Linked DNA regions of Promicromonospora sp. Populi. Each later gene encodes a partner of the first gene's protein in a complex. Links are inferred from orthologs where the notes say so. Each region holds a gene or a part of one and is shown in the gene's direction. Other genes may lie near its edges. The genes, in order: rpsG and tig.

Region 1 (14,115 bases):
CAAGGTGCGTCGTGAGCGCATGGGCCACATCGAGCTCGCCGCGCCCGTCACGCACATCTGGTTCTTCAAGGGTGTGCCGTCCCGCCTGGGCTACCTGCTGGACCTGGCCCCGAAGGACCTGGAGAAGGTCATCTACTTCGCGGCCTACATGATCACGTCGGTCGACGACGAGGCCCGCCAGGAAGACCTGCCCAACCTGCAGAACGAGATCGATCTCGAGAAGAAGGAGATCTCCGACCGCCGGGACAACGACATCAACACCCGCGCCCAGAAGCTCGAGGCCGACCTGGCCGAGCTCGAGGCCGAGGGTGCCAAGGCTGACGCGCGCCGCAAGGTGCGCGACTCCGCCGAGCGCGAGATGGCTCAGCTCCGCAAGCGTGCGGACGCCGAGCTGGACCGCCTCGAGCAGGTCTGGGACCGGTTCAAGAACCTCAAGGTCGCTGACCTCGAGGGCGACGAGATGCTCTACCGGCAGCTCCAGGACCGCTACGGCACCTACTTCGAGGGTGCGATGGGCGCGAACGCGATCCAGCAGCGCCTGCAGAACTTCGACCTGGACGCCGAGGCCGAGTCGCTGCGCGAGACCATCCGTTCGGGCAAGGGCCAGCGCAAGACCCGTGCGCTGAAGCGCCTCAAGGTCGTCAACGCGTTCCTCACGACCACCAACTCGCCCACGGCGATGGTGCTCGACGCCGTCCCGGTCATCCCGCCGGACCTGCGCCCGATGGTGCAGCTCGACGGTGGCCGTTTTGCGACGTCGGACCTGAACGACCTGTACCGCCGCGTCATCAACCGGAACAACCGCCTCAAGCGGCTGCTGGACCTGGGCGCGCCGGAGATCATCGTCAACAACGAGAAGCGGATGCTCCAGGAGGCCGTGGACTCGCTGTTCGACAACGGCCGCCGTGGTCGTCCGGTCACCGGCCCGGGCAACCGGCCGCTGAAGTCGATCTCCGACATGCTCAAGGGCAAGCAGGGTCGGTTCCGCCAGAACCTGCTCGGCAAGCGCGTCGACTACTCGGGCCGTTCGGTCATCGTGGTCGGCCCGCAGCTCAAGCTGCACCAGTGTGGTCTGCCCAAGCAGATGGCGCTCGAGCTGTTCAAGCCGTTCGTCATGAAGCGGCTCGTGGAGCTCAACCACGCGCAGAACATCAAGAGCGCCAAGCGCATGGTCGAGCGCACGCGTCCCGTCGTCTGGGACGTGCTCGAAGAGGTCATCACGGAGCACCCGGTGCTCCTGAACCGTGCGCCGACGCTGCACCGCCTGGGTATCCAGGCGTTCGAGCCGCAGCTCGTCGAGGGCAAGGCCATCCACCTGCACCCGCTCGTCTGCGGCGCGTTCAACGCCGACTTCGACGGTGACCAGATGGCAGTGCACCTGCCGCTGAGCGCCGAGGCGCAGGCCGAGGCCCGCATCCTCATGCTCTCGAGCAACAACATCCTCAAGCCGTCTGACGGCCGTCCGGTGACCATGCCTTCGCAGGACATGATCATCGGTCTGCACCACCTCACGAGCGACCGTCCGGGCGCCATCGGTGAGGGGCGCGCGTTCGGCTCCGTGGCCGAGGCCATCATGGCCTTCGACCGCAACGAGCTGGACATCAACGCCAAGATCAAGCTGCGGATGTCCGACCTGGTGCCGCCGCTGAAGGACTTCGTGGCGCCCGAGGGCTGGGAGCAGGGGCAGCAGCTCCTGTTCGACACCACCCTCGGCCGGTACCTGTTCAACGAGACGCTGCCCGTCGACTACCCGTACGAGAACGGGATCGCCGACAAGAAGCGCCTCTCCACGATCGTCAACGACCTCGCGGAGCGTTACCCGAAGGTGGAGGTGGCCGCGGCGCTGGACGCGCTGAAGGACGCCGGCTGACCGGTGGGCCACGCGTTCCGGTGTCACGATCGCCATCTCCGACGTCGCTGCGCCGACCGCCAAGGCCGAGATCCTCGACGAGCACGAGGCGCGGGCCCTCAAGGTCCAGCAGCAGTTCGAGAAGGGTCTGATCACCGACGACGAGCGCCGTCAGGAGCTCATCGAGATCTGGACGCAGGCCACCGACAAGGTCGCATCGGTCATGCGGACGAACCTCGAGAAGGACGCCCGCAACACCGTGATGCGCATGGTGGGCTCGGGTGCCCGTGGTAACTGGATGCAGGTCCGTCAGATCGCCGGTATGCGCGGCCTTGTGGCGAACCCGAAGGGCGAGATCATCCCTCGTCCGATCAAGTCCAACTACCGTGAGGGCCTGTCCGTCCTCGAGTACTTCATCGCGACGCACGGTGCCCGTAAGGGTCTGGCCGACACGGCCCTCCGTACGGCGGACTCGGGTTACCTGACCCGTCGTCTGGTGGACGTGTCGCAGGACGTCATCATCCGTGAGGACGACTGCGGTACCGAGCGTGGACTCACGCTGCCGGTTGCGGAGAAGCTCGCGGACGGCTCGCTCGTCCCGGACGACCGCGTCGAGACCAGCATCTACTCGCGTACCTTCGCGACCGACGTGGTGGACGCCGACGGAAACGTCATCGCGACCGCCGGGTCGGACGCCGGCGACGTCATCATCGACCAGGTCATCGCCGCGGGTATCTCCAGCGTCAAGGTCCGTTCGGTCCTGACCTGCGAGTCCCGCGTCGGCACCTGCGCCAAGTGCTACGGCCGCTCCCTGGCCACGGGCCTGCTCGTGGACATCGGCGAGGCCGTCGGCATCATCGCGGCGCAGTCGATCGGTGAGCCGGGCACGCAGCTGACGATGCGTACCTTCCACACCGGTGGTGTGGCTGCCGCTGAGGACATCACGCAGGGTCTGCCGCGTGTCACCGAGCTCTTCGAGGCCCGCACCCCCAAGGGTGAGGCGCCGATCGCGGAGTACACGGGTCGCGTGACGATCGAGGACACCGAGCGGACGCGTCACCTCGTGCTGACGCCGGACGACGGTGGCGAGGAGATCAAGTACCCGGTCACGAAGCGTGCGCGCCTGAAGATCGCGGACGGCGACCACGTCACCGTGGGCACGCAGCTCGTGCAGGGTGCTGTCGACCCGAAGAAGGTGCTGCGGATCCTCGGCCCGCGTGCCACGCAGACCCACCTTGTGGACCAGGTCCAGGAGACCTACCGCAGCCAGGGTGTGGACATCCACGACAAGCACATCGAGGTCATCGTGCGGCAGATGCTGCGTCGCGTGACCGTGCTCGACTCGGGTGACTCGCACCTGCTGCCTGGCGAGCTCGCGGAGCGCATGCGCTTCGAGGACGCCAACCGCAAGGCCGTCTCCGAGGGTGGCCAGCCGGCCGCTGGCCGTCCGGAGCTGATGGGTATCACGAAGGCCTCGCTCGCCACCGACTCGTGGCTCTCGGCGGCCTCCTTCCAGGAGACCACCCGAGTGCTCACCGAGGCGTCGATGAGCGGTCGTCGTGACCCGCTGCTGGGCCTCAAGGAGAACGTCATCATCGGTAAGCTCATCCCGGCCGGTACGGGTCTTCCCCGCTACCGCAACGTCGAGGTCGAGCCCACCGAGCAGGCCAAGGCCGAGCTCTACCCGAGCTTCGGCTACGACGAGATCGACTTCCCGACGCTCGGTATGGGCTCGGGCGAGGCGATCCCGCTGGAGGACCTGGACCTCGGCGACTTCCGCTGACCGGTCGGGCCGCCGAGTCAGAGCGTCGGTCCGACTTCCGCACTGGGTGACCCGTGCGGAAGTCGGACCGACGCTCTGACTCGGCGGCCTTCGCGGGTTTCGGGCGAACCTCACACCCGATTCGTTTTGACCGCCCGTAGACACGCGGGTATTCTTAGAATTCGTGCCCGCGCCGTCGGGCCGCACCTCTTGAAGGCCGCCGCGAGGCAGCTTCGGAAGCGGCCGATGTGAGTGCGTGGGCATCCCGGTGATTTCCTCCCGCGGCACCTCGTGCCTCGATTGGCGGAGCCGGGCCATCGAGCCGGTGGTACGTGGCGTAACGGTCCCCGTGGGGGCTGTGGGTGCCGCATGCGATCGGCACGCACAAGCCAGAACCATCGACGGGGACGCCGGCAGGGCGTCGCCGAAGCTCATTAAGACGACGGAGACGTAGTGCCTACGATCAACCAGCTCGTCCGCAAGGGGCGGACCTCGAAGGCCGTGAAGTCGAAGACTCCGGCCCTCAAGGGTTCCCCCCAGCGGCGCGGTGTGTGCACCCGCGTGTACACCACCACCCCCAAGAAGCCGAACTCCGCGCTCCGCAAGGTCGCTCGCGTGAAGCTCTCGTCCCAGGTCGAGGTCACCGCGTACATCCCCGGTGTCGGCCACAACCTGCAGGAGCACTCGATCGTGCTCGTGCGCGGTGGCCGAGTGAAGGACCTCCCCGGTGTTCGCTACAAGATCGTCCGTGGCGCACTCGACACGCAGGGCGTGAAGGGCCGCAAGCAGGCTCGGTCCCGTTACGGCGCCAAGAAGGAGAAGAGCTAATGCCCCGTAAGGGTCCGGCCCCGAAGCGGCCGCTCATCGTCGACCCGGTCTACGGGTCCCCGGTTGTCACGCAGCTGATCAACAAGGTCCTGCTCGACGGCAAGAAGTCGACCGCCGAGGCGATCGTCTATGGCGCCCTCGAGGGCGTTCGGTCCAAGACCGACGGCGACCCCGTAGTGGTGCTCAAGCGCGCGCTGGACAACGTCCGCCCGGCGCTCGAGGTGCGTTCCCGCCGTGTCGGTGGCGCCACCTACCAGGTGCCGGTCGACGTGCGCCCCACGCGTGCCACCACGCTCGCGCTGCGCTGGCTCACCGACTTCTCCCGCGCTCGTCGCGAGAAGACGATGACGGAGCGCCTGATGAACGAGATCCTCGACGCGTCGAACGGTCTCGGTGCCGCGGTCAAGCGCCGCGAGGACATGCACAAGATGGCCGACTCCAACAAGGCCTTCGCGCACTACCGCTGGTAGTAGCTTCCGGACGGCCCCGGGTAACCCCCGGGGCCGTCGGTAGATGCCTCACCGCCGGCGCCCAGCCCACCTTTAGACCAAGGGGTAAGACACCGTGGCACTCGACGTGCTGACCGACCTGAACAAGGTCCGCAACATCGGCATCATGGCCCACATCGATGCCGGAAAGACCACGACGACCGAGCGCATCCTGTTCTACACGGGTGTGAACTACAAGATCGGTGAGACGCACGACGGTGCGTCGACGATGGACTGGATGGAGCAGGAGCAGGAGCGCGGCATCACGATCACGTCCGCCGCGACGACCTGCTACTGGAAGAACAACCAGATCAACATCATCGATACGCCGGGTCACGTCGACTTCACGGTCGAGGTGGAGCGGTCGCTCCGCGTGCTCGACGGTGCCGTTGCCGTGTTCGACGGCAAGGAGGGCGTCGAGCCCCAGTCGGAGACGGTCTGGCGCCAGGCGGACAAGTACGACGTCCCGCGCATCTGCTTCGTCAACAAGATGGACAAGCTCGGTGCGGACTTCTACTTCACCGTCGACACCATCATCAACCGCCTCAAGGCGAAGCCGCTCGTCATCCAGCTCCCGATCGGTGCTGAGAACGACTTCGAGGGTGTTGTCGACCTCGTCGAGATGAAGGCGCTCACCTGGCGCGGCGACACCAAGATGGGCGAGGAGTACGAGGTCGAGGACATCCCGGCCGACCTGCTCGAGAAGGCGCAGCAGTACCGCGCCCAGCTCGTCGAGGCCGTCGCCGAGGCGGACGACGACCTGCTCGAGAAGTTCCTCGGCGGTGAGGAGCTCACGGTTGCCGAGATCAAGAGCGGCATCCGCAAGCTCGTGGTCACCTCCGCGGCCTTCCCGGTCCTGTGTGGTTCGGCGTTCAAGAACAAGGGCGTCCAGCCCATGCTCGACGCCGTCATCGACTACCTCCCCTCGCCGCTCGACGTGCCTGCAGTCCAGGGCCACGACGTCAAGGACGCCGAGAAGATCGTCGAGCGTCGCCCGGACGAGTCGGAGCCGTTCTCGGCCCTCGCCTTCAAGGTCGCCACGCACCCGTTCTTCGGCAAGCTGACCTACGTCCGCGTCTACTCGGGCAAGGTCGCGCAGGGCGCGGCCGTGCAGAACTCGACCAAGGGCAAGAAGGAGCGCATCGGGAAGCTCTTCCAGATGCACTCCAACAAGGAGAACCCGGTCGAAGAGGCGCACGCCGGCCACATCTACGCGTTCATCGGGCTCAAGGACGTCACCACCGGTGACACCCTGTCGGACCCGGCGAACCAGGTCATCCTGGAGTCGATGAGCTTCCCGGAGCCCGTCATCGACGTTGCGATCGAGCCGAAGACGAAGGCCGACCAGGAGAAGCTGTCGACCGCTATCCAGAAGCTCGCGCAGGAGGACCCGACCTTCCGCGTGCGGCTGGACGACGAGACCGGCCAGACCGTCATCGGCGGTATGGGCGAGCTCCACCTCGACATCCTCGTCGACCGTATGCGTCGCGAGTTCAAGGTCGAGGCGAACGTCGGCAAGCCGCAGGTCGCGTACCGCGAGACCATTCGCCGCGTTGCGGAGAAGGTCGACTACACGCACAAGAAGCAGACCGGTGGTTCCGGCCAGTTCGCCAAGGTCCAGGTGACCTTCGCGCCGCTGGAGACCTCGGACGGCGAGCTCTACGAGTTCGAGAACGCCGTCACCGGTGGCCGCATCCCGCGTGAGTACATCCCGTCCGTGGACGCTGGTATCCAGTCGGCCATGCAGCAGGGTGTGCTGGCGGGCTTCCCGGTCGTCGGCGTCAAGGCGTCGCTGATCGACGGTGCGTACCACGACGTCGACTCCTCGGAGATGGCGTTCAAGATTGCCGGTTCGATGGTCTTCAAGGAAGGCGTCAAGCGCGCCGACCCTGTTCTGCTCGAGCCGGTCATGGCCGTCGAGGTGCGTACGCCCGAGGAGTACATGGGCGACGTGATCGGCGACATCAACTCCCGACGTGGCATGATCCAGTCCATGGAGGACGCGACCGGTGTCAAGGTCGTTCGCGCCCAGGTGCCGCTGAGCGAGATGTTCGGTTACATCGGCGACCTCCGGTCGAAGACCCAGGGTCGCGCGGTGTACTCGATGCAGTTCGACAGCTACGCCGAGGTTCCCAAGGCAGTTGCCGAAGAGATCATCAAGAAGACCCGGGGCGAGTGAGTCCCCACAGGTCGACCCGCACAACCAACCTGTAGGAAAAACCGCACGCCCCGCAGTTGTAGGCTTCTTGGCCGAGCATCTGCAACGTTCGGAACATCTACCCAAGTCCCAGGAGGACCCCAAGTGGCTAAGGCCAAGTTCGAGCGGACCAAGCCGCACGTCAACATCGGCACGATCGGTCACGTCGACCACGGTAAGACGACGCTGACCGCCGCGATCTCGAAGACGCTTGCGGACAAGTACCCGGAGCTCCCGGCGAACACGCAGCGCAACTTCGACGAGATCGACGCCGCGCCGGAGGAGAAGCAGCGCGGTATCACGATCAACATCGCGCACATCGAGTACGAGACGCCGAAGCGCCACTACGCGCACGTCGACGCCCCGGGTCACGCCGACTACATCAAGAACATGATCACCGGTGCCGCGCAGATGGACGGCGCGATCCTGGTGGTTGCCGCGACGGACGGCCCGATGGCCCAGACGCGTGAGCACGTGCTGCTCGCCCGTCAGGTCGGCGTGCCCTACCTGATGGTGGCGCTCAACAAGTCCGACATGGTCGACGACGAGGAGATCCTCGAGCTCGTCGAGATGGAGGTCCGTGAGCTGCTCTCCGCGCAGGAGTTCGACGGCGACAACGCCCCGGTCATCCGCGTCTCGGGCCTCAAGGCGCTCGAGGGCGACCCGGAGTGGGTCGAGAAGATCATCGAGCTGATGGACGCTGTCGACGAGAACGTGCCCCAGCCGGTGCGCGACCTCGACAAGCCCTTCCTCATGCCGATCGAGGACGTCTTCACGATCACCGGTCGTGGCACCGTCGTCACCGGCAAGGTCGAGCGTGGCACCCTGGACGTCAACTCCGACGTCGAGATCGTGGGCATCCGCGAGCCGCAGAAGACCACGGTCACCGGCATCGAGACGTTCCACAAGCAGATGGACCAGGCACAGGCCGGCGACAACACCGGTCTGCTCCTGCGTGGCATCAAGCGCGAGGACGTCGAGCGTGGCCAGGTCGTCGTGAAGCCGGGTTCGATCACCCCGCACACGAACTTCGAGGCACAGGTCTACATCCTGGGCAAGGACGAGGGTGGCCGTCACAACCCGTTCTACTCGAACTACCGCCCGCAGTTCTACTTCCGCACCACGGACGTCACCGGCGTCATCACGCTGCCTGAGGGCACCGAGATGGTCATGCCCGGCGACAACACCGAGATGACGGTCGAGCTCATCCAGCCGATCGCCATGGAGGAGGGTCTGGGCTTCGCCATCCGCGAGGGTGGCCGCACGGTCGGTTCAGGCCGTGTGACCAAGATCCTCAAGTGATCTTGGTGCACAGACTCATCTGACGGAAGTCAGCTGAAACGATGGGGCCCGGGTGCTTCGGCGCCCGGGCCCCATCGCGCAAGTAGCGGGCATCACAGCGCCTCCGTTTGGCGCATGCCCAGTCGTATGGCAAGATTGCACAGTTGCCTGTTACAGGCGTGCTCTTTCAAGTATCGAACAGTGTGCAGAACCGCAGTCCTTGGTCCCGGCTCGTCCGGGGTCAGCAGAGGCTGGAGCGGTCACCCTCCCGGGGAGAAACCGGGTACGGGGTCGCGGGGTTTGTCGCTTGCTGTTCGATGCGTACAGGGCGCCCCGCGGAGCACACATCCTTCGGTTTCGAAGGCACTGTTCCGAGCAGGCTCGGCAAACGTCGTGGTCGGTCCAGGCTGTACAGCCAGGACAAGATCACTTCCCAACGGCCCCGGCACCAGCGATGGTGTTCTGCGCCCGGCTGTGCCGCTTTAAGCGACACGCCCGAGTGCGTGGGTCGGACAGTAGCGGTTCGAGAGAGAGAGTCAGACGACGCCATGGCGGGACAGAAGATCCGCATCCGGCTCAAGTCCTACGACCACGAGGTGATCGACAGTTCGGCGCGCAAGATCGTCGACACGGTCACTCGCGCTGGTGCGACGGTCGTGGGTCCGGTGCCGCTGCCGACGGAGAAGAACGTCTTCGTTGTGATCCGGTCGCCTCACAAGTACAAGGACAGCCGCGAGCACTTCGAGATGCGCACGCACAAGCGGCTTATCGACATCATCGATCCCACGCCCAAGGCCGTCGACTCGCTCATGCGACTCGACCTGCCGGCGGACGTGAACATCGAGATCAAGCTCTGAGGCTGGAGGACACCATGACCAACCAGCAGAAGAACGTGACCGCGTTGCTCGGGACGAAGCTCGGCATGACCCAGCTCTGGGACGAGGCGGGCCGCCTCGTGCCGGTAACCGTGGTCTCCGTGGGCACGAACGTGGTGACCCAGATCCGCACGGTGGACACCGACGGCTACGCGGCAGTTCAGCTCGCCGCCGGCCCGGTCGACCCGCGCAAGGTCACCAAGCCCCTCAAGGGCCACTTCGAGAAGGCCGGCGTCACGCCGCGTCGTCACGTGGCCGAGATCCGCACCGAGAACGCGGCTGAGTTCACGCTCGGCCAGGAGATCACCGCTGAGGCCTTCGAGGCCGGCGCAGTGGTCGACGTGATCGGCACCACCAAGGGGAAGGGCACCGCGGGCGTCATGAAGCGCCACGGCTTCCACGGCGTGGGCGCCTCGCACGGTGCGCACCGTAACCACCGCAAGCCTGGCTCGATCGGTGGCGCTTCGACGCCGTCGCGAGTCTTCAAGGGCGTGCGGATGGCAGGTCGGATGGGTAATGACCGTCAGACCACTCAGAACCTGACCGTTCACGCGGTCGACGTCGAGAAGGGTCTGCTGCTCGTCAAGGGCGCGGTTCCCGGCCCCAAGGGTGGCGTCGTCCTCGTGCGTAACGCCGCGAAGGGAGCGTGAACCCGATGACCGCTCTGACTGTCGACGTCCTGGACGCCAAGGGCAAGAAGGCCGGCACCGCCGAGCTTCCCGCCGAGGTGTTCGACGTTGCCGTGAACATTCCGCTGATCCACCAGGTTGTTGTTGCGCAGCGCGCAGCAGCTCGCCAGGGCACCGCCTCCACGAAGACTCGTGGCGAGGTCCGCGGTGGTGGCCGCAAGCCGTACAAGCAGAAGGGCACCGGTCGCGCCCGCCAGGGTTCGACGCGTGCACCGCAGTTCGCCGGCGGTGGCGTCGTCCACGGCCCGCAGCCGCGCTCGTACGACCAGCGCACCCCGAAGAAGATGAAGGCCGCCGCCCTCCGCGGTGCGCTCTCTGACCGCGCTCGCGCCGGTCGCGTGCACGTCGTTGCCGGCTTCGGCATCGAAGGTGTCCCGTCGACCAAGACGGCGCTCTCCACGATCACGAAGCTCACGACGCGTGCCCACGTGCTCGTCGTGACGCAGCGTGACGACGAGGCCACGGTCAAGTCCCTTCGCAACGTTCCCGAGGTGCACCTCCTGGTCGCTGACCAGCTGAACACCTACGACGTGCTCGTCTCCGACGACGTCATCTTCACCGAGGGCGCGCTCGCCGCGTTCCTCGCGGGCCCCACCAAGGGTGCGAAGGCTGTCGCCACGGAGTCCGAGGCCGATACCGCTGAGGAGACCGCCAAGTGACCGTCATCGTGAAGGACCCGCGCGACATCCTGCTTGCGCCGGTCGTCTCCGAGAAGAGCTACAACCTTCTCGACGAGGGCAAGTACACCTTCCTCGTGGACCCGAGCGCCAACAAGACCGAGATCAAGATCGCTATCGAGAAGGTCTTCAGCGTCAAGGTCGCGTCGGTGAACACGATTAACCGCAAGGGCAAGACGCGTCGCACGCGTTTTGGCCTCGGCAAGCGCAAGGACACGAAGCGTGCGATCGTCACCCTCCGCGAGGGCACGATCGACATCTTCGGCGGTCCGGTCGGCTGAGCTGACGAGAGACGATTGAGGACAGATCCCCATGGGAATCCGTAAGTACAAGCCGACTACGCCCGGCCGCCGCGGCTCCAGCGTCGCCGACTTCGTCGAGATCACGCGGTCGCAGCCGGAGAAGTCGCTGCTTCGCCCGCTGAGCAAGACCGGTGGCCGTAACAACACCGGTCGCATCACGACGCGTCACAAGGGCGGTGGCCACAAGCGGGCCTACCGCGTCATCGACTTCCGTCGTCACGACAAGGACGGCGTGCCTGCGAAGGTCGCTCACATCGAGTACGACCCCAACCGCACGGCGCGCATCGCGCTCCTGCACTACGCGGACGGCGAGAAGCGCTACATCATCGCGCCGAACAAGCTGTCGCAGGGCGACCGCATCGAAGCCGGTGCGGGTGCTGACATCAAGCCCGGCAACAACCTGCCGCTGCGCAACATCCCGACCGGTACGGTCATCCACGCCATCGAGCTTCGGCCCGGTGGCGGTGCGAAGATCGCCCGTTCGGCTGGTGCGTCGGTGCAGCTCGTTGCCAAGGACGGCCCGTACGCGCAGCTGCGCATGCCGTCCGGCGAGATCCGTCTCGTCGACCTGCGCTGCCGCGCAACCGTCGGCGAGGTCGGCAACGCCGAGCAGTCGAACATCAACTGGGGCAAGGCCGGCCGCATGCGGTGGAAGGGCAAGCGCCCGACCGTCCGTGGTGTCGCCATGAACCCGGTGGACCACCCCCACGGTGGTGGTGAAGGCAAGACGTCCGGCGGACGTCACCCGGTCAGCCCTTGGGGCCAGGCCGAGGGTCGTACCCGCCACGCGAACAAGTCGAGCGACCGGATGATCGTCCGGCGCCGTCGTACCGGCAAGAAGCGCTGATAGGAGCCTGAAACATGCCTCGTAGCCTGAAGAAGGGCCCCTTCGTAGATGGACACCTTCAGAAGAAGGTGGACGTCCAGAACGAGAAGGGGACCAAGACAGTCATCAAGACCTGGTCCCGTCGGTCGGTTGTTACGCCCGACTTTCTCGGTCACACCTTTGCCGTGCACGACGGTCGCAAGCACGTCCCGGTCTTCGTGACCGAGGCGATGGTTGGCCACAAGCTCGGCGAGTTCGCTCCCACGCGGACCTTCCGCGGCCACGTGAAGGACGACAGGAAGGGTCGTCGCCGCTGAGGCGTGGGGTTCTCCCCACCCGAAGCAGTGATGACCTGGACTGTCTGAGAAAAGGAAGCAGGACAGCAATGGAAGCCAAGGCGCAGGCGCGGTTCGTCCGTGTCACGCCCCAGAAGGCCCGGCGCGTCGTGGACCTCATCCGTGGCAAGCAGGCCTCTGAGGCCGTCGCGGTGCTGAAGTTCGCACCGCAGGCCGCCAGTGAGCCGATCCGCAAGGTCGTGGAGAGCGCGATCGCAAATGCTCGGGTGAAGGCAGACCGCGCGAGCGAGCGCTTCGACGAGGGCGACCTGGTCGTCACCGTCGCGTTCGTGGACGAGGGGCCGACGCTCAAGCGTTTCCGCCCGCGGGCTCAGGGACGTGCTACGCGCATTCTTAAGCGCACCAGCCACATCACCGTGGTGCTCGCAGACAAGGAAGGGGCCCGATAGTGGGACAGAAGGTTCACCCGCACGGGTACCGCCTGGGTATTACCACTGACCACCGGTCGCGTTGGTTCGCCGACAGCACCAAGCCCGGTCAGCGGTACCGCGACTACGTCCGCGAGGACGTGCAGATCCGCAAGCTCATGGGCACTGGTCTTGAGCGTGCCGGCATCTCCAAGGTCGAGATCGAGCGCACCCGCGATCGTGTCCGCGTGGACATCCACACGGCACGTCCGGGCATCGTGATCGGCCGCCGAGGTGCAGAGGCCGACCGCATCCGCGGTGAGCTCGAGAAGCTCACGGGCAAGCAGGTTCAGCTCAACATCCTCGAGGTCAAGAACGCGGAGATCGACGCGCAGCTCGTTGCTCAGGGCATTGCCGAGCAGCTGGCCAGCCGTGTCTCGTTCCGTCGCGCGATGCGCAAGGGCATGCAGTCCGCCCAGCGTGCCGGTGCGAAGGGCATCCGCGTGCAGGTTGCCGGCCGCCTCGGCGGCGCAGAGATGAGCCGTTCGGAGTTCTACCGCGAGGGCCGCGTGCCCCTGCACACGCTCCGCGCGTACATCGACTACGGCTTCTACGAGGCCCGCACCACCTTCGGCCGTATCGGCGTGAAGGTGTGGATCTACAAGGGCGAGGTCACCGAGAAGGAGTTCGCCGCTCAGCAGGCCGTTGCCGCACCCCGTCAGGGCCGTGGCCGCGACGAGCGTGGCCCTCGCGGTGCAGACCGCGGTGGCGAGCGCGGCGGCGACCGTCGCGGTGGTCCTCGTCGCAACGAGCGTCCGGCCGAGCGCAGTGCTGACGCAGCCCCCGCGGCTGAGGCAGCTGCTGCTCCGGCCGCAGAGACCGGAACGGAGGCCTGACCATGCTGATCCCGCGCAGGGTCAAGCACCGCAAGCAGCACCACCCGTCGCGCTCCGGCTCGGCCAAGGGTGGAACACAGATCGCGTTCGGCGACTTCGGCATCCAGGCTCTGGAGCCGGCGTACGTCACCAACCGCCAGATCGAGGCGGCGCGTATCGCAATGACTCGCCACATCAAGCGTGGCGGCAAGGTGTGGATCAACATCTACCCGGACCGTCCGCTGACGAAGAAGCCTGCCGAGACCCGCATGGGTTCCGGTAAGGGTTCTCCGGAGTGGTGGGTCGCCAACGTCAAGCCGGGTCGGATCCTTTTCGAGCTGGCCGGTGTTGACGAGTCCCTTGCTCGCGAGGCCATGCGCCGCGCGATGCACAAGCTCCCGATGAAGTGCCGTTTTGTGGTGCGCGAGGGTGGTGTCTGATGGCTATCGGTACGCAGGGGCTTGCCCCCATCGACCTGGATGGCATGGACGACGAGGCTCTCGTCGCCAAGCTGAAGGAAGCCAAGGAGGAGCTGTTCAACCTCCGCTTCCAGTCGGCGACCGGCCAGCTCGAGAGCCACGGTCGTCTCAAGGCCGTGCGTCGCGACATCGCCCGGATCTACACGATCCTGCGTGAGCGCGAGCTCGGCATCCGTACGGCTCCGAGTGTGAGTGAGTGAGGCAATGACCGACAACACGACTGCTGCTGAGGCCCCCGAGGCCCAGCGCGCGACGCGTAAGGTGCGCCGTGGCTACGTGGTGAG
Region 2 (14,084 bases), 4.3 Mb from region 1 along the record:
GGACGAACACCTTGCGGGAGTAAGTGATGACACCGGGGCGGCCGGCCTCCGTCAGGCCCTGGTCGCGCAGCGCGCCCGCGACGGCGAGGAGCCGGTCCAGGTCGGTGTCGCGGGCGTGGAGCAGCACCTCGGCGTCGGCCCGGTCCGGGGTTGTGCCGCCGCCTTGCTCCAGCCGGTCGAGGGCCGCTTCGAGGAGCTGGCGGTCCGGGGCCGGCGGCTGACCTGGCTGCTCAGCGTCGTGCGAAGGCAAACGCAGGGTCAGGGGAACTGTCATGGGCCCACCTCGGGTGCAGGAACGGGATCAGGATGGTCCGGAGGGGACGGGCCGACACTATGTCATCGGGCAGTGCCATCCGGCGGTGGATCACTTGCCCGACCCAACGTAAGACACCGCGAGATTCATCCACCGACGACGACCAGTTCTATGGTGTGGGAATCCCCCATTTCACCCAGCCATGCATCTTGCTAGCGTCGCCGGGACCGGCAGGCGGGGCAGCGTAGCCGCGACCTGCTTCGGCTTCGTCGACGAACTGAGGTGGTTTCACCATGGTCTCCCGCCGCGCACCGATCATCGCCGCTGTGGCTACAGCCGCGATGCTGGCCCTAGGAACGGCCGTTGTGCCCCTGCTGCCCGCCACTGCCGTCTCCACCGTCGCACCAGCCGACGACACTGGATCGACGACGCCGCAGTCCGCGGCCGCGCCGCAGGCCACCCCCGTCGCGGCGAACGGTCAGCTCCGCGTCTGCGGCGTCCGCCTGTGCAACCAGCAGGGCACGCAGATCCAGCTCCGCGGAATGAGCACGCACGGCACCCAGTGGTACTCCCAGTGTGTGACCAATGCCTCGCTCGACACCCTCGCGAACGACTGGGGCGCGGACGTCGTACGGATTTCCACCTACGTGCAGGAGGGTGGTTACGAGACCAACCCGCAACGGTTCACCGCCCTGGTGAACGAGTACATCGACAAGCTCACGGCGCGCGGTGTGTACGCCATCGTCGACTGGCACATGCTCGATCCCGGTGACCCGAACTTCAACCTGCAGCGCGCCAAGACGTTCTTCACCGCCATCGCCCAGCGGAACAACGGCAACAACAACATCATCTACGAGGTCGCCAACGAGCCCAACGGCGTGTCGTGGCAGACCATCAAGGGCTACCACGAGCAGATCATCCCGGTTATCCGCGCGCAGGACCCGGACGCCGTCATCCTCCTGGGTACTCGTGCCTGGTCCTCGCTGGGTGTCTCCGACGGCGCGAACGAGTCCGAGGTCGTGAACAACCCGGTCAACGCCTCGAACGTGATGTACACGTTCCACTTCTACGCGGCGTCGCACGGCCAGGAGTACCTGGACGCGCTCTCCCGCGCCGCGGACCGGATCCCCGTGTTCATCACGGAGTTCGGCACGCAGAACTACGCGGGGGAGGGCGCCAACGACTTCAACATGTCCCAGCGGTACCTCAACCTCGCGGCGTCGAAGAAGATCAGCTGGGTGAACTGGAACTTCTCCGACGACCACCGGTCCGGCGCGGTCCTCACCGAGGGGTCCTGCGCCAGCGGCTCCTTCGGGACCGGGAACCTCAAGGAGGCCGGCCGTTGGATCCGCGACCAGATCCGGGCCGGCGCGTAAGGCCCCCTCGGTGAGCGGGTGCCAGGTGGGTCGAACGCAGTTCAGCCCACCTGGCACCCCCGCCCCGGCGAGACGTGCGGGAGGATCAGCCGATGCGCATCATTCAGCTCCCCGTCCGAGAGATCTCGCGGTTCGGCAGCGACGGCGTCGACATGGACTTCCTTCCCCAGGTGCTCGACGCCGAGCGCACCACGGTCAACATCGCCCGCATCGTCGCGGGCGGCTCACTGGGGGAGCACCCGGCGACGTCGCTCCAGGTCTTCGCCGTGCTCGCAGGCGACGGACTGGTCACGTCTAGGGGCCTCGACGGCGACGCCGACGAACGCTGGCTGATCCTGCCCGGTCAGGCGGCGATCTGGGAGTCGGGCGAGATCCACGCGACGACGGCGACCACCGACCTCCTCGCTGCGATCGTCGAGACCAGCGGCGAGCTGCTCTACCGCGACCACGAGGTGCTGTTCGGCCCGCCGCTGGGCTGAGCAGCTGTACCTCTTTTTCGTTGCGTATCCGCAACGTTCGAGGTTGTTGCCGTACTTGAGGCGCCTTGGCACTCACCGGCCAGAAATTCGGCGCGCAGGCAGCCTCAGGCGTATCTAGTCTGGAGGTGCTGCGAGATGCGCGGCTACCCCGGGGAAGGCGTAACCCCGGCGATTTGGCTAGGCCAGTGATCGTTCCGGGGTTTTCAGAAGTAACTTTACGGAGGCTGGAGAACTTGTCAAGCGGACTGGTCCACGAGCTCGATAGGGCGTGGGACTACGAGGTGCTCCGTGATTTTGTCACCATCGAGCGGCTGCGCTCCTACCTGAGGGCAAGCGGCGGCGATCTTGCATGCGCGTTTCGCCTCTATGAGTGGAACCTTCGGGCTTCCGTCAGCGTGCTTGGGCTGACATCGATCGTCGAGGTCGTTGTGCGAAACGCACTGGACCGTGAGTTACGGACTTGGTCGGCTTCACGGTTCGGTGACGAGATCTGGTTCGATCATGTGCATCTTGACCGGCAAGGTGCCGACGCGCTGAAAACAGCTCGTGACCGTGCTACCCGGTCTGGCAGGGTCCCTGAGATTCATGGCAAGGTGATCGCCGAACTGCCGCTCGGCTTTTGGCGGTTTCTCGTTGAGTCCAGGTACCTGACCGCGTTGTGGACGCCCGCGCTCTACAAGGCTTTTCCGCACGGTGATGCCGATCTGCTCAGCCGGCAGCGCGCAGTGGCTCACCTCATGCGCAAGATGCAGTTCGTTCGCAACCGAGTGGCGCATCACGAGCCGATCCATCGGCGCGACTTGCTCGACGATTTCGCCGCCGCGTGCAGCCTGACGGCTTGGGTTTCGCCGCACACCAGCGCGTGGCTCCAATCGCTCTCGAAACTTCGTGAAGTGGTGGCGGCAAAGCCCTGAGAGACAGCCCAGCAGCCCACTACGCTCCACCCATGCCCCACACCGCTTACGTCATCGGCGCCGGACCCGCCGGCCTCGCCGCCGCGGCAGCACTGCAGGCCAAGGGCGTGGACGTCACGGTCCTCGAGAAGTCGGAGCACGTCGGTAACGCCTGGCGGCACCACTACGACCGCCTGCACCTGCACACCACGCGCGGCCTCTCGGGGTTGCCCGGCCTGCCGATCCCGCGCGAGTTCGGCCGCTGGGTCGCCCGGGACGACGTCGTCCGCTACCTCGAGGCGTATACGAAGCACCACGACCTGCGGATCGAGCACGGCGTCGAGGTCACGCGCCTCGACCGCGAGGGCCCCGCCGACGGCGAAGGCCGTGCGCACCGCACCTGGACGGTCACCACCACCGCAGGCCCACGCACGGCGGACGCCGTCGTCGTCGCCACCGGCTACAACCACACCCCGCACGTGCCCGACTGGCCGGGCGCGGACGGGTTCACCGGACAGATCGTGCACGCGAGCCACTACCGCAACCCGGCCCCCCACGCCGGCCAGGACGTTCTGGTCGTAGGCGTGGGCAACACCGGCGCCGAGATCGCCCAGGACCTCGCCGAGGGCGGCGCGGCGAGCGTCCGCCTCGCGGTCCGAACGCCGCCGCACATCGTGCGCCGCAACCAGGGCCCGTGGGCCGCGCAGTACACGGGCCTGCTGGTGCGGCACCTGCCGACCGCCCTGGTCGACGCGCTGAGCGTCCCCGTCCGCAGGGCCAGCTTTCCGGACGTGTCGCACCTCGGGCTGCCGATCCCCGCGGTGGGCCTGGCCAGCCGCGTTGCCCAGGGCGCCATCCCGGTGCAGGACATCGGCCTGGTCGCCGCCGTCGAGTCGGGTGCGATCCAGGTGGTCGCACCGATCGAGCGGTTCGACGGCGGCGAGGTGGTCCTGGCCGACGGCGCCCGGCTCGCCCCCGACGTCGTGCTCGCCGCCACCGGGTACCGCCGGGCGCTGGAACCGGTGCTTGGCCACCTGGGTGTGCTCGGCGAGCGCGGCAAGCCGATCGCGACCAACGGCCGCCCCGCCGCGCCCGGCCTCTACTTCACGGGCTTCACCAACCCGATCAGCGGCATGTTCCTGGAGATGGCGGCGGACGCCCGCCGCATCGCGCGCAACGCGGCGCGTTATTTCGATTCAGCGTAAATGCTTGACACTCCGACGTCGGGACGGAAACGTCCGGCGCATGAACCGCCGAACGACCGTCGCCGCAGTCACCACCGCCTTCGTGGCGCTGACGCTCGGCGCGTGCGCGCCGTCGTCCGACAGCCCGGAGCCAGGGGCAGCCCCCGGCGAGGGATGCGACGGCGAAGCCGTAGCCCTCGACGTCTGGTCCTGGCGCACCGAGGACGTCGACACGTACGAGCAGATCTTCGACGTCTTCGAGCAGGCCAACCCCTGCATCACGGTGAACTTCCAGGCCTACCTCAACACCGAGTACAACCAGGTGCTGCAGACCGGCATGACCGGCTCGGACGGGCCCGACATCGCCCAGGTGCGGTCCTACGGACAGCTCCAGCCGCTCGTCGACGGCGGCAACCTGGAACCGCTGGAGGACCTCGTCCCGGCGCTCGCCGACTTCGACGAGACGGCGCTCGACGGCGCTCGCGGCCGGGAGGACGGCGCGGTCTACGGCGTGCCGCTCGCCACCCAGACGATCCAGGTCTACTACAACACCGCGATCTTCGAGGAGCACGGCCTGGCGGAGCCCGAGACCTGGGACGACTTCATCGCCCTGAACGACGCGCTCCTGGAGCAGGACGTGACCCCGCTCGCGGTCGGCGCGCGCGACGGGTGGTTCGTGCCGACCGTGCACGACGCCCTGACCGCCGCCCAGTACGGCGGTGCCGACTTCCAGCAGGCCCTGCGTGACGGCGCCACCGACTTCACCGACCCGGCCTACGTCGACTCGCTCCAGACGCTCAAGGACCTCCAGCAATACATGCCCGACGACGTGACCGGCGTGCCGTACACGGACGCGCAGGTGCTGTTCACCTCCGAGCAGGCAGCGATGTTCGCCGGCGGCTCGTACGAGCAAGCGTTCTTCCAGGATGCCAACCCGGAGCTCGAGCTCGGGGTGTTCCAGGTGCCCCCGCCGCCCGGCTCGGCCCTGGACCACCCGGTCACCGCCGGGTACGCGGACGGCAACTGGGGCCTGTCGGCGACGACGGAGCACGTGGAGGAGTCCGAGACGCTGCTGAACTGGCTGGCCACGCCCGAGTTCGGGCAGCTCGTGGCCGACGAGCTCAAGCAGTTCTCGCCGATCCCCGGCGTCGAGTTCTCCGACCCGCTCCAGCAGGAGATGTGGGACCTGTACCAGGAGAACCCCGCGCCGTACCTGCTGCTCGTGGACTTCCGCTACGGCGACCCCGTGGGCACGGACCTGATGGGGGAGGCTGGGCAGCAGCTGTTCCTCGGCGACACCGACGCCGAGGGCGCCGCGCAGGTCATCCAGGACGGCCTGTCGGCCTGGTGGACGCCGGGCGAGTGAGCGGGCGTCGCACAGCGGCGCTGCCCACGCCCGTCGCACTGCTCTTCCTGCTGCCTGCCGCGGCGCTGTTCGCGATCTTTGTGCTCTACCCGATGGCGACAGCGCTGAGCTACTCGCTGTTCTCCTGGCGCGGCACCGCGCAGGACGCGTTCGTCGGGCTGGACAACTTCGTCGCACTGATCACCACCGAGCCGTACCGCAGCCAGCTGCCGCGCGCGTTCGGGCACAACGCGCTCCTGTTCGCCGGGGCGATGGTCGTGCAGAACTCGGTGGGCCTGCTGCTGGCGTACGTGCTGCACAAGCGGGAGCGGGCGCGGCGCCTGTTCCAGGTGCTCTACACGATGCCGTATCTCGTATCGCCGCTGGTCGTCGGCTACCTGTGGTCGTTGCTGCTCTCGCCGCTGTTCGGCCCGGTGAACGCCGTCCTGCGCGCCGTCGGCCTGGAGTCCGTTGCCCAGCCCTGGCTGGGCGACCCCGACACCGCCCTGTGGGTGGTGGTGCTGGTGACGGCGTGGCAGTGGGTCGGGTTCCCGCTCCTGGTCTACGGCGCCGCGCTCGGGTCGCTCGACCCCACGATGGAGGAGGCCGCGATGCTCGACGGCGCGAGCTCCCGGCAGCGGTTCTGGCACGTCACCCTGCCCATGCTGACGCCGGTGATCGGCACCGTGAGCGTGCTGACGTTCATCTTCTCCATGGAGGCGTTCCCGATCCCGTACGCGCTGGGCGGGTCCAACGGCAGCCCGACGGGCGCCACCGACGTCATGTCGCTCCTCTTCTACCGCACGGCGTTCGGCTCGGGAGCCTCGAACGCGATAGGCATCTCGTCCGCGATCGCGATAGTGCTGTTCCTCGTGATCGTCGGGGTGTCCGTGCTGTTCACACGGTGGTTCCGCCGCATGGAGCGGAGGCTGACGTGAGCCGGTCCGGTGGCCGGGGCCCGGTGGGCCGAACGGGAGTGAACGTGGTGCTGTGGGGCTACGCCGTCGTCGCGCTGCTGCCCCTGCTGATCATGGTGTGGAACTCGTTCCGGTCGGACCAGGAGCTCGTGGCCGAACCGCTCGGGCTGCCGGCCAGCCCGTCGTTCGACGCGTACCGCGAGGCCTGGGTCGAGGCGTCGTTCTCGACCTACTTCGTCAACTCGGTGCTGGTCACCACCGCCTCGGTGGCGCTGTCGACCGCCGTGTCGCTGCTGGCCGCGTACGCGCTGGCGCGGTCGCGCTCGCGGCTCATGGCGGTGATCGAGCAGGTGTTCGTGTCGGGCCTGATGATGCCCGTGTTCCTCATGATCGTGCCGATCTTCTACCTGCTGGACACGATCGGCCTCGCCTCGACCCGGACCGGCCTGATCCTGGTCTACTCGGCGGTCTCCATCCCGTTCTCGGTGTTCGTGCTGGCCACGTTCCTGCGCCAGCTGCCCGACGAGCTGGAGGACGCCGCCCGGATCGACGGCGCCGGACCGCTGCGCACGTTCTGGTCGGTGCTGCTGCCGCTCGTGCGGCCCGCGATCGCCACCGTGGTGGTCTTCCGGTTCGTGCCCATCTGGAATGACTTCTTCTACCCGCTGATCCTTGTGCGCGACCGCACGCAGTACACGCTGCCGGTCGGTCTGACGACCTTCTTCGGGGAGTATCAGACGTCGTGGTCGACCCTGTTCGCGGGGCTGGTCATCGCCACGCTGCCGCTGGTGGTCCTGTTCCTCGTGGCGACCAGGCAGATCGTCGCGGGGCTGACGGCGGGCATGGGGCGCTGACGGGAGAGGCCGCCGTCTTGCATTCGGCGCCCGTGGTCGTGGGGCGTACCATTGACGGGTTGCCCGTGCGCCTGCCGCACAGCGCCGTCAGCGAGGCTGTCGGCGAGCAGCGGCAACTGAGCTGAGCATCCCCGCGCCACCCCGGGACGTTGTACTCCGGCGTGCGCGCACCCCCGACATTCTGGAGACCATCGAAGTGAAGAGCGCCGTCGAGACCCTGGAGCCCACCAAGGTCAAGCTGACCGTCGAGGTGGACTACGACGAGCTCAAGCCGAGCATCGATCACGCCTACGAGCACATCGCGGAGCAGGTGAACGTCCCCGGCTTCCGCAAGGGCAAGGTGCCCCCACGCATCATCGAGCAGCGGGTCGGCTGGGGCGCAGTGATCGAGCACGCCGTGAACGACGGCCTCTCCGGCTTCTACCGTGACGCGCTCAGCGAGACGGACCTGCGTCCGCTCGCCCAGCCCGAGATCGACGTCACCGACGTCCCGGCGAAGGCCGGCGAGGGCACGCTGAAGTTCACGGCCGAGGTCGAGGTGCGGCCCGAGATCGAGCTCCCCGAGCTGTCCGACGTCGACCTGACGGTCGACTCGACGACCGTCACCGACGAGGACGTCGCCGAGCGCATGGACGCCCTGCGCGAGCGTTTCGGCACCCTGGTGGGCGTGGACCGCCCCGCCGTCGAGGGCGACTACATCGTCATCGACCTCAAGGCCGTCATCGGCGACGAGGAGGTCGACTCCGTGTCGGGCGTCTCGTACCAGATCGGCTCCGGCAACATGCTCGAGGGCCTCGACGAGGCGCTGACCGGCCTGTCCGCCGGCGAGACCACCACCTTCAAGGCCCCGCTCGCGGGCGGCGACCACGAGGGCAAGGACGCGGACGTCACCGTCACCGCGACGTCGGTCAAGCAGCGCGACCTGCCCGAGGTGGACGACGACTTCGCCCAGCTCGCCTCCGAGTTCGACACGCTCGAGGAGCTCAAGGACGACCTGAAGACCCAGGTCGCCGGCATCAAGACCTCCAACCAGGCCGTCACCGCGCGTGACGCCCTCATGGAGAAGCTCCTGGAGACCGTCGAGGTCCCCGTGCCGAACGGTGTGGTCGAGGCCGAGGTGCACCGTCACCTCGAGTCCGAGAGCCGCCTGGAGGACGACGAGCACCGCGCCGAGGTCACCGCCGACGCCACCAAGGCGATCAAGAACCAGATCCTGCTCGACACCCTCGCCGAGAAGCTCAAGGTGCAGGTCAGCCAGGGCGAGCTCGTCGAGTACCTGGTGAGCGCCTCGCAGCAGTACGGCATGGAGCCCAGCGAGTTCATCCAGTCGCTCGAGCAGGGCGGTCAGATCCCGGCCATGGTCGGCGAGGTCGCTCGCTCGAAGGCGCTCGCCGTCGCGCTGCGCCAGATCGAGGTCAAGGACTCCGACGGCAACGTCGTGGACCTGAGCGAGTTCATCGGTTCGGAAGAGGCCGACGAGGCCCAGGCCGCGCTCAGCGCGGCGGTGGCGCAGGCTCAGGAGGCCGCGGACGCCGAGGCTCCCGAGGCTGCCGAGCCGGAGGCGTCGGAGCCCGCCAAGGCCTGACGCACACCCGGCCCGAGAGGGCCGGAGCACGACGCCCGACGGCGGTCCGCACCCCCGTACGAGGGTGCGGACCGCCGTCCGCGTTCCCCCCGACTTCGCCGTGGGCAGCACCGATGCGCTGTAGGCGAAAACGGCGCCGGATCAGGAGTTCTGGCGGGCAGGGGCACGTTAGGGTCGAGCGACACTACGTCGTAGGACGTGGTCCAAGGACGAGAGTCAATACCGAGGAGATGGACGTGAACGATCTGCTGCGGATGGATGCTGGGCCGGTAGCTCGGGCGGAGGGTGCTGGCTTCGGTCTCAACGACTCCATCTACAACCGGCTGCTCAAGGAGCGCATCATCTGGCTGGGGTCGGAGGTGCGCGACGAGAACGCGAACGCCATCAGCGCGCAGATGATGCTTCTCGCGGCTGAGGACCCCGACAAGGACATCTGGCTGTACATCAACTCACCCGGCGGTTCCATCACGGCCGGCATGGCGATCTACGACACCATGCAGTTCATCAAGCCGGACGTGGCGACCGTGGCGATGGGGATGGCCGCCTCCATGGGGCAGTTCCTGCTGTCGTCGGGCACGAAGGGCAAGCGGTACATCACGCCGCACGCCCGCGTGCTGATGCACCAGCCGTCGGGCGGCATCGGCGGCACCGCGACCGACGTCCGGATCGGCGCGCAGCTCATCATGCACATGAAGAAGGTGCTCGCCGAGCTGACGTCCGAGCAGACCGGCCAGTCGATCGAGAAGATCATCAAGGACAACGACCGGGACAACTGGTTCACGGCCGCCGAGGCGCTGGAGTACGGCTTCGTCGACCACGTCGTCGAGAGCGCTGCGCTTGCCGGCGGCGGCGGCATGGCCAGCTGACCGCCCGGAAACTCATCAAGACCTGATCGACGAGGAGATCCATCGTGAGTCCTGAAGCCCAGTTCGTCGCAGCCGCAGAGCGCCTGGCCGGCGCACGTGCCCAGTCGGGCATGGGGCTGCCGTTTGCCACCGCTGGCGCCACGCCGTCCGCCCGTTACGTGCTTCCGCAGTTCGAGGAGCGCACCGCGTACGGCTTCAAGCGCCAGGACCCGTACACCAAGCTGTTCGAGGACCGCATCATCTTCCTGGGTGTCCAGGTCGACGACGCGTCCGCGGACGACGTCATGGCCCAGCTGCTGGTCCTGGAGACCCAGGACCCGGACCGCGACGTGGTGCTGTACATCAACTCGCCGGGTGGCTCGTTCACGGCCATGACGGCGCTGTACGACACCATGCAGTTCATCAAGCCGCAGATCCAGACCGTGTGCCTGGGTCAGGCGGCCTCGGCCGCCGCGGTCCTGCTGGCCGCGGGTCAGCCGGGCAAGCGTCTCGCGCTGCCGAACTCGCGCGTGCTGATCCACCAGCCCGCGATGGAGGGTGGCGGCTACGCGCAGGCCTCGGACATCGAGATCCACGCGAACGAGCTCATCCGCATGCGCGAGTGGCTCGAGCTGACGCTGGCGACGCACAGCGGCAAGACGCAGGAGGAAGTGCGCAACGACATCGAGCGCGACAAGATCCTCACCGCCGCTCAGGCCAAGGAGTACGGCCTGGTCGACGAGGTGCTCCAGTCGCGCAAGCCGGTAGTGGTCGTTACCAACTGACCACAGCGGTCGATCCCGTTGATGCCGGTTTCGACGCCGGGGCCGCACCACTAATACTGGTGGACGGCGAGCCCCGGCGTCGGGCATTGTGGGACGCGCCGTACAGATCATGACAAAATTGTCATGATGTGGTGAAAATCGCCTCGGCGACCCGCCGGGTTGTCGGGCTGACAAGCAGCCACCGGTGGTGTGGAATGGGTCTGATACCGCTCGACGTTGCGGATCTGCTGGGTCAGCCGGCCTGTGCGGGACTCCGTGAGGGTGCACAAGGCGAGGAGACAGGTAGTGGTGCGAATCGGTGACGGCGCGGAACTGCTCAAGTGCAACTTCTGCGGCAAGTCGCAGAAGCAGGTGAAGAAGTTGATCGCCGGGCCGGGCGTGTACATCTGCGACGAGTGCATCGAGCTGTGCAACGAGATCATCGAGGAAGAACTCGGTGAGGCTGCGGAGCTCGGCCTGACCGAGCTGCCCAAACCACGCGAGATCTTCGACTTCCTCGAGCAGTACATCATCGGCCAGGACCCCGCCAAGCGCGCCCTGGCCGTTGCTGTCTACAACCATTACAAGCGGATCCAGGCGGGCAAGGCCGGCCGGTCGATCAGCCCCGACGAGCCGGATCCCGTAGAGATCGCCAAGTCGAACATCCTGCTCATCGGCCCTACGGGCACGGGCAAGACCTACCTGGCGCAGACGCTGGCGAAGATGCTCAACGTGCCGTTCGCCATCGCGGACGCGACGGCCCTCACTGAGGCCGGGTATGTGGGCGAGGACGTCGAGAACATCCTGCTCAAGCTCATCCAGGCTGCGGACTACGACGTCAAGAAGGCCGAGACGGGCATCATCTACATCGACGAGGTCGACAAGGTGGCCCGCAAGGCGGAGAACCCGTCGATCACGCGCGACGTGTCCGGCGAGGGGGTGCAGCAGGCGCTCCTGAAGATCATCGAGGGCACCACCGCCTCGGTCCCGCCGCAGGGCGGGCGCAAGCACCCGCACCAGGAGTTCATCCAGATCGACACGACGAACGTGCTGTTCATCGTGGCCGGCGCGTTCGCCGGGCTGGACGACATAGTGGCCGCCCGGTCCCGCAAGCGCGGCATCGGCTTCAGCGCCCCCATGGAGTCGATAGCGCTCGACGAGGACCTGTTCGCCGAGGTCCGGCCCGAGGACCTGCAGAAGTACGGGCTGATCCCCGAGTTCATCGGCCGGCTGCCCGTCATCGCCTCCGTCTCGCCGCTCGACCGCGACGCGCTGGTGCGGATCCTCACCGAGCCGAAGAACGCGCTCGTGAAGCAGTACCAGCGCATGTTCCAGATCGACGGTGTGGAGCTCGAGTTCGACGAGCCCGCCGTCGGCGCCATCGCGGAGCAGGCCCTCCTGCGGGGCACCGGGGCGCGTGGCCTGCGGGCCATCATGGAAGAGGTGCTCCAGCAGGTCATGTTCGACGTGCCGAGCCGTGACGATGTCGAGCGTGTGCTCATTACACGCGACGTGGTGCTCGACAACGTGAACCCGACGGTGGTGCCGCGCAAGAGCCCGGTCCGAGGACGTCAGCCGCGCGAGAAGAGCGCCTAGTCCCGGCACGCCGAATTAGAGCGCCTGTCCGGTTCTCCCGTGATCACCACGGGAGAACCGGACAGGCGCTCTAATTCGGCGTACCTATCGGGGCGGCGTTGGCCCGGGTCAGTGGGTTGCGGCCGGGTGGGTGTGCGGCGCCGGGGCGTACAGCGCGTCGATCGTTTCCGCGAAGTCCGCGATCACCTTGGCGCGCTTCACCTTGCTCGACGGCGTGAGGTAGCCGTTCTCCTCGGTGAAGTCGATGTCCAGGACCAGGATCTTGCGGATCGACTCGGCCTTGGAGACCGCCTCGTTCGCCTGGGCGACCACCTTGTCGAGCTCGGCCAGCACCCGCGCGTTCACGCGCGCCTCGTCCACCGACAGCTTCGGCAGGCCGTTCGCGGCGCACCAGCCGGGCAGCATCTCGGCGTCGAGCGTGACGAGCGCGCCGATGAAGGGGCGCTGGTCGCCGACGACCACTACCTGGCTCACTATCGAGTGGGCGCGCATACGGTCCTCGAGCACGGCCGGGGCGACGTTCTTGCCGCCGGCGGTCACGATGATCTCCTTCTTGCGCCCCGTGATGTGCAGGTGGCCGTGCTCGTCGACGTGCCCGAGGTCGCCGGTCCGGAACCAGCCGTCGACGAAGGCCGCCGCGGTCAGCTTCGGCTCGTTGCGGTACCCCCGGAAGATGTGCGGCCCGCGGAGCAGCACCTCGCCGTCGTCCGCTATGTCGACGTCGGTGCCGAAGAACGGCGGGCCGACGGACCCGACCACCGTCTGGTTCGGCAGGTTGACCGACGTCGGCGCCGTGGTCTCCGTGAGGCCGTAGCCCTCCAGGATGGTGACGCACGAGCCGCGGAAGAAGTGGCCGAGCCGGTCGCCGAGCGGCGCCCCGCCGGACACGGCCCACTTGAGCTGGCCGCCCATGGTGGCCTTGAGCTTGCTGAAGACGAGCCTGTCGGCGACGGCGTGCTTGGCCTTGAGCGCACCGCCCGGGCCTGACGGCGTGTCCAGGGCCCGCGAGTACTCCTCCGCGACCCGCGCGGACCAGGCGAAGATCTTGGCCTTGAGACCCGAGGACGCCTTCGCCTCGGCGCTGTTGTAGACCTTCTCGAACACGCGCGGCACGGCCAGGAGGTAGGTCGGGTGGAACGAGCCCAGGTCGGCGACGAGGTTCTTGACGTCCGGCGCGTGGCCCAGCACCGCCTGTCCGGCGATGGTCGCGACCTCGACGAAGCGGGCGAACACGTGCGCCAGCGGCAGGAACAGGAGCGTGCGGGCGTTCTCGGCGTGCAGCAGCTCGGGGATACCGGCGGAGGCGTTGATCGTCAGGTGCGTGAAGTTGCCGTGCGTGAGCTCGACACCCTTGGGGCGGCCCGTGGAGCCGGAGGTGTAGATGATCGTCGCCAGGTCGGGGCCGCGGACGGCGTCGCGACGCTGCGCCACGATGCCGGCGGAGAGGTTGGTGCCCGCCGTGCGCAGGTCGAGCACGGCGCCGTCGTCGATCACGAGGATGTCCTCGAGGCCGGGCAGGTTCGGGCGCACCCGGCCGATCGTGTCGGCGTGCGCACGGGACTCGACGACGACGAGCCGGGCATCGGCGTCGGACAGGATCCACTGGACCTGCTCGGCCGACGACGTCTCGTAGACCGGCACCGCCACCGCGCCGGCGGCCCAGATCGCGAAGTCGATCAGCGTCCACTCGTACCGGGTGCGGGACATGATCGCCACGCGGTCGCCGACCTGGATGCCACGGGCCGCGAGGCCGCGGGCGACAGCAAGGACCTCGTCCTCGAACTGGCTCGCCGACACCTTGATCCACGGGCCGTCGGGGGTGTCACGCCGCTCGATCAGAGCCTCGTTCCCGGACCGGGCCACCCGGTCCGCGAGGATCGTGTTGATGCTGGTGCCCTCTGGCACCTTCACCAAGGCCGGCGACGTGACGAGTGTCATCTGCTGCTCTCCATTGAAGTCTCGTGAAGTCTTGAAGGGGCTAAGCGATAGTTCC

Evidence for each region.
Region 2: the proteins of rpsG (region 1) and tig are in contact, whole or in part, in a crystal structure (PDB 3GTY), measured with the Thermotoga maritima proteins. The link is inferred for Promicromonospora sp. Populi from one-to-one orthologs. Residues at the interface, in WP_004081843.1 of Thermotoga maritima: Lys34, Lys52, Lys55, Glu59, Arg62, Gln63, Glu66, Asn67, Lys69, Val71, Arg95, Ala109, Lys110, Lys111, Gly112, Arg113, Pro114, Glu117, Glu121, Ile124, Ala125, Tyr127, Asn128, Asn129, Thr130, Gly131, Lys135, Asp139, Arg142, Met143; in WP_004081061.1 of Thermotoga maritima: Glu122, Val124, Val129, Leu130, Tyr133, Glu188, Gly259, Ile262, Tyr263, Glu266, Ser270, Glu273, Gln274, Glu277, Arg308, Gln311, Ile312, Ser315, Tyr316, Glu325, Arg329, Arg336, Leu363, Phe366, Trp367, Arg373, Leu377, Arg381, Leu384, Glu387.

Annotation. Positions count from the first base shown.
Region 1 is NZ_CP163528.1:4,374,112-4,388,226, forward strand. What follows is about bases 3,219-6,173. They hold rpsG (30S ribosomal protein S7), read left to right. Parts: upstream 3,219-4,438; coding sequence 4,439-4,909; downstream 4,910-6,173. Other genes in these bases: rpsL (30S ribosomal protein S12), read left to right, coding at 4,065-4,439; fusA (elongation factor G), read left to right, coding at 5,004-6,173. Also shown: more of fusA, read left to right, coding at 6,174-7,106; tuf (elongation factor Tu), read left to right, coding at 7,230-8,426; rpsJ (30S ribosomal protein S10), read left to right, coding at 8,954-9,262; rplC (50S ribosomal protein L3), read left to right, coding at 9,277-9,930; rplD (50S ribosomal protein L4), read left to right, coding at 9,936-10,628; rplW (50S ribosomal protein L23), read left to right, coding at 10,625-10,927; rplB (50S ribosomal protein L2), read left to right, coding at 10,959-11,795; rpsS (30S ribosomal protein S19), read left to right, coding at 11,810-12,091; rplV (50S ribosomal protein L22), read left to right, coding at 12,160-12,519; rpsC (30S ribosomal protein S3), read left to right, coding at 12,519-13,373; rplP (50S ribosomal protein L16), read left to right, coding at 13,376-13,792; rpmC (50S ribosomal protein L29), read left to right, coding at 13,792-14,031; rpsQ (30S ribosomal protein S17), read left to right, coding at 14,036-14,115.
Region 2 is NZ_CP163528.1:44,529-58,612, forward strand. What follows is about bases 6,768-9,691. They hold tig (trigger factor), read left to right. Parts: upstream 6,768-7,497; coding sequence 7,498-8,886; downstream 8,887-9,691. Other genes in these bases: AB1046_RS00265 (carbohydrate ABC transporter permease), read left to right, coding at 6,768-7,301; AB1046_RS00275 (ATP-dependent Clp protease proteolytic subunit), read left to right, coding at 9,117-9,691. In the rest of the region: 7,8-didemethyl-8-hydroxy-5-deazariboflavin synthase CofG, read right to left, coding at 1-274; AB1046_RS00235 (glycoside hydrolase family 5 protein), read left to right, coding at 547-1,629; AB1046_RS00240 (hypothetical protein), read left to right, coding at 1,722-2,108; AB1046_RS00245 (hypothetical protein), read left to right, coding at 2,342-3,022; AB1046_RS00250 (flavin-containing monooxygenase), read left to right, coding at 3,055-4,206; AB1046_RS00255 (ABC transporter substrate-binding protein), read left to right, coding at 4,247-5,551; AB1046_RS00260 (carbohydrate ABC transporter permease), read left to right, coding at 5,548-6,468; more of AB1046_RS00265, read left to right, coding at 6,465-6,767; more of AB1046_RS00275, read left to right, coding at 9,692-9,752; AB1046_RS00280 (ATP-dependent Clp protease proteolytic subunit), read left to right, coding at 9,797-10,516; ATP-dependent Clp protease ATP-binding subunit ClpX, read left to right, coding at 10,802-12,091; AB1046_RS00290 (long-chain fatty acid--CoA ligase), read right to left, coding at 12,200-14,029. UniProt on the Bacillus subtilis protein: Involved in protein export. Acts as a chaperone by maintaining the newly synthesized protein in an open conformation. Functions as a peptidyl-prolyl cis-trans isomerase.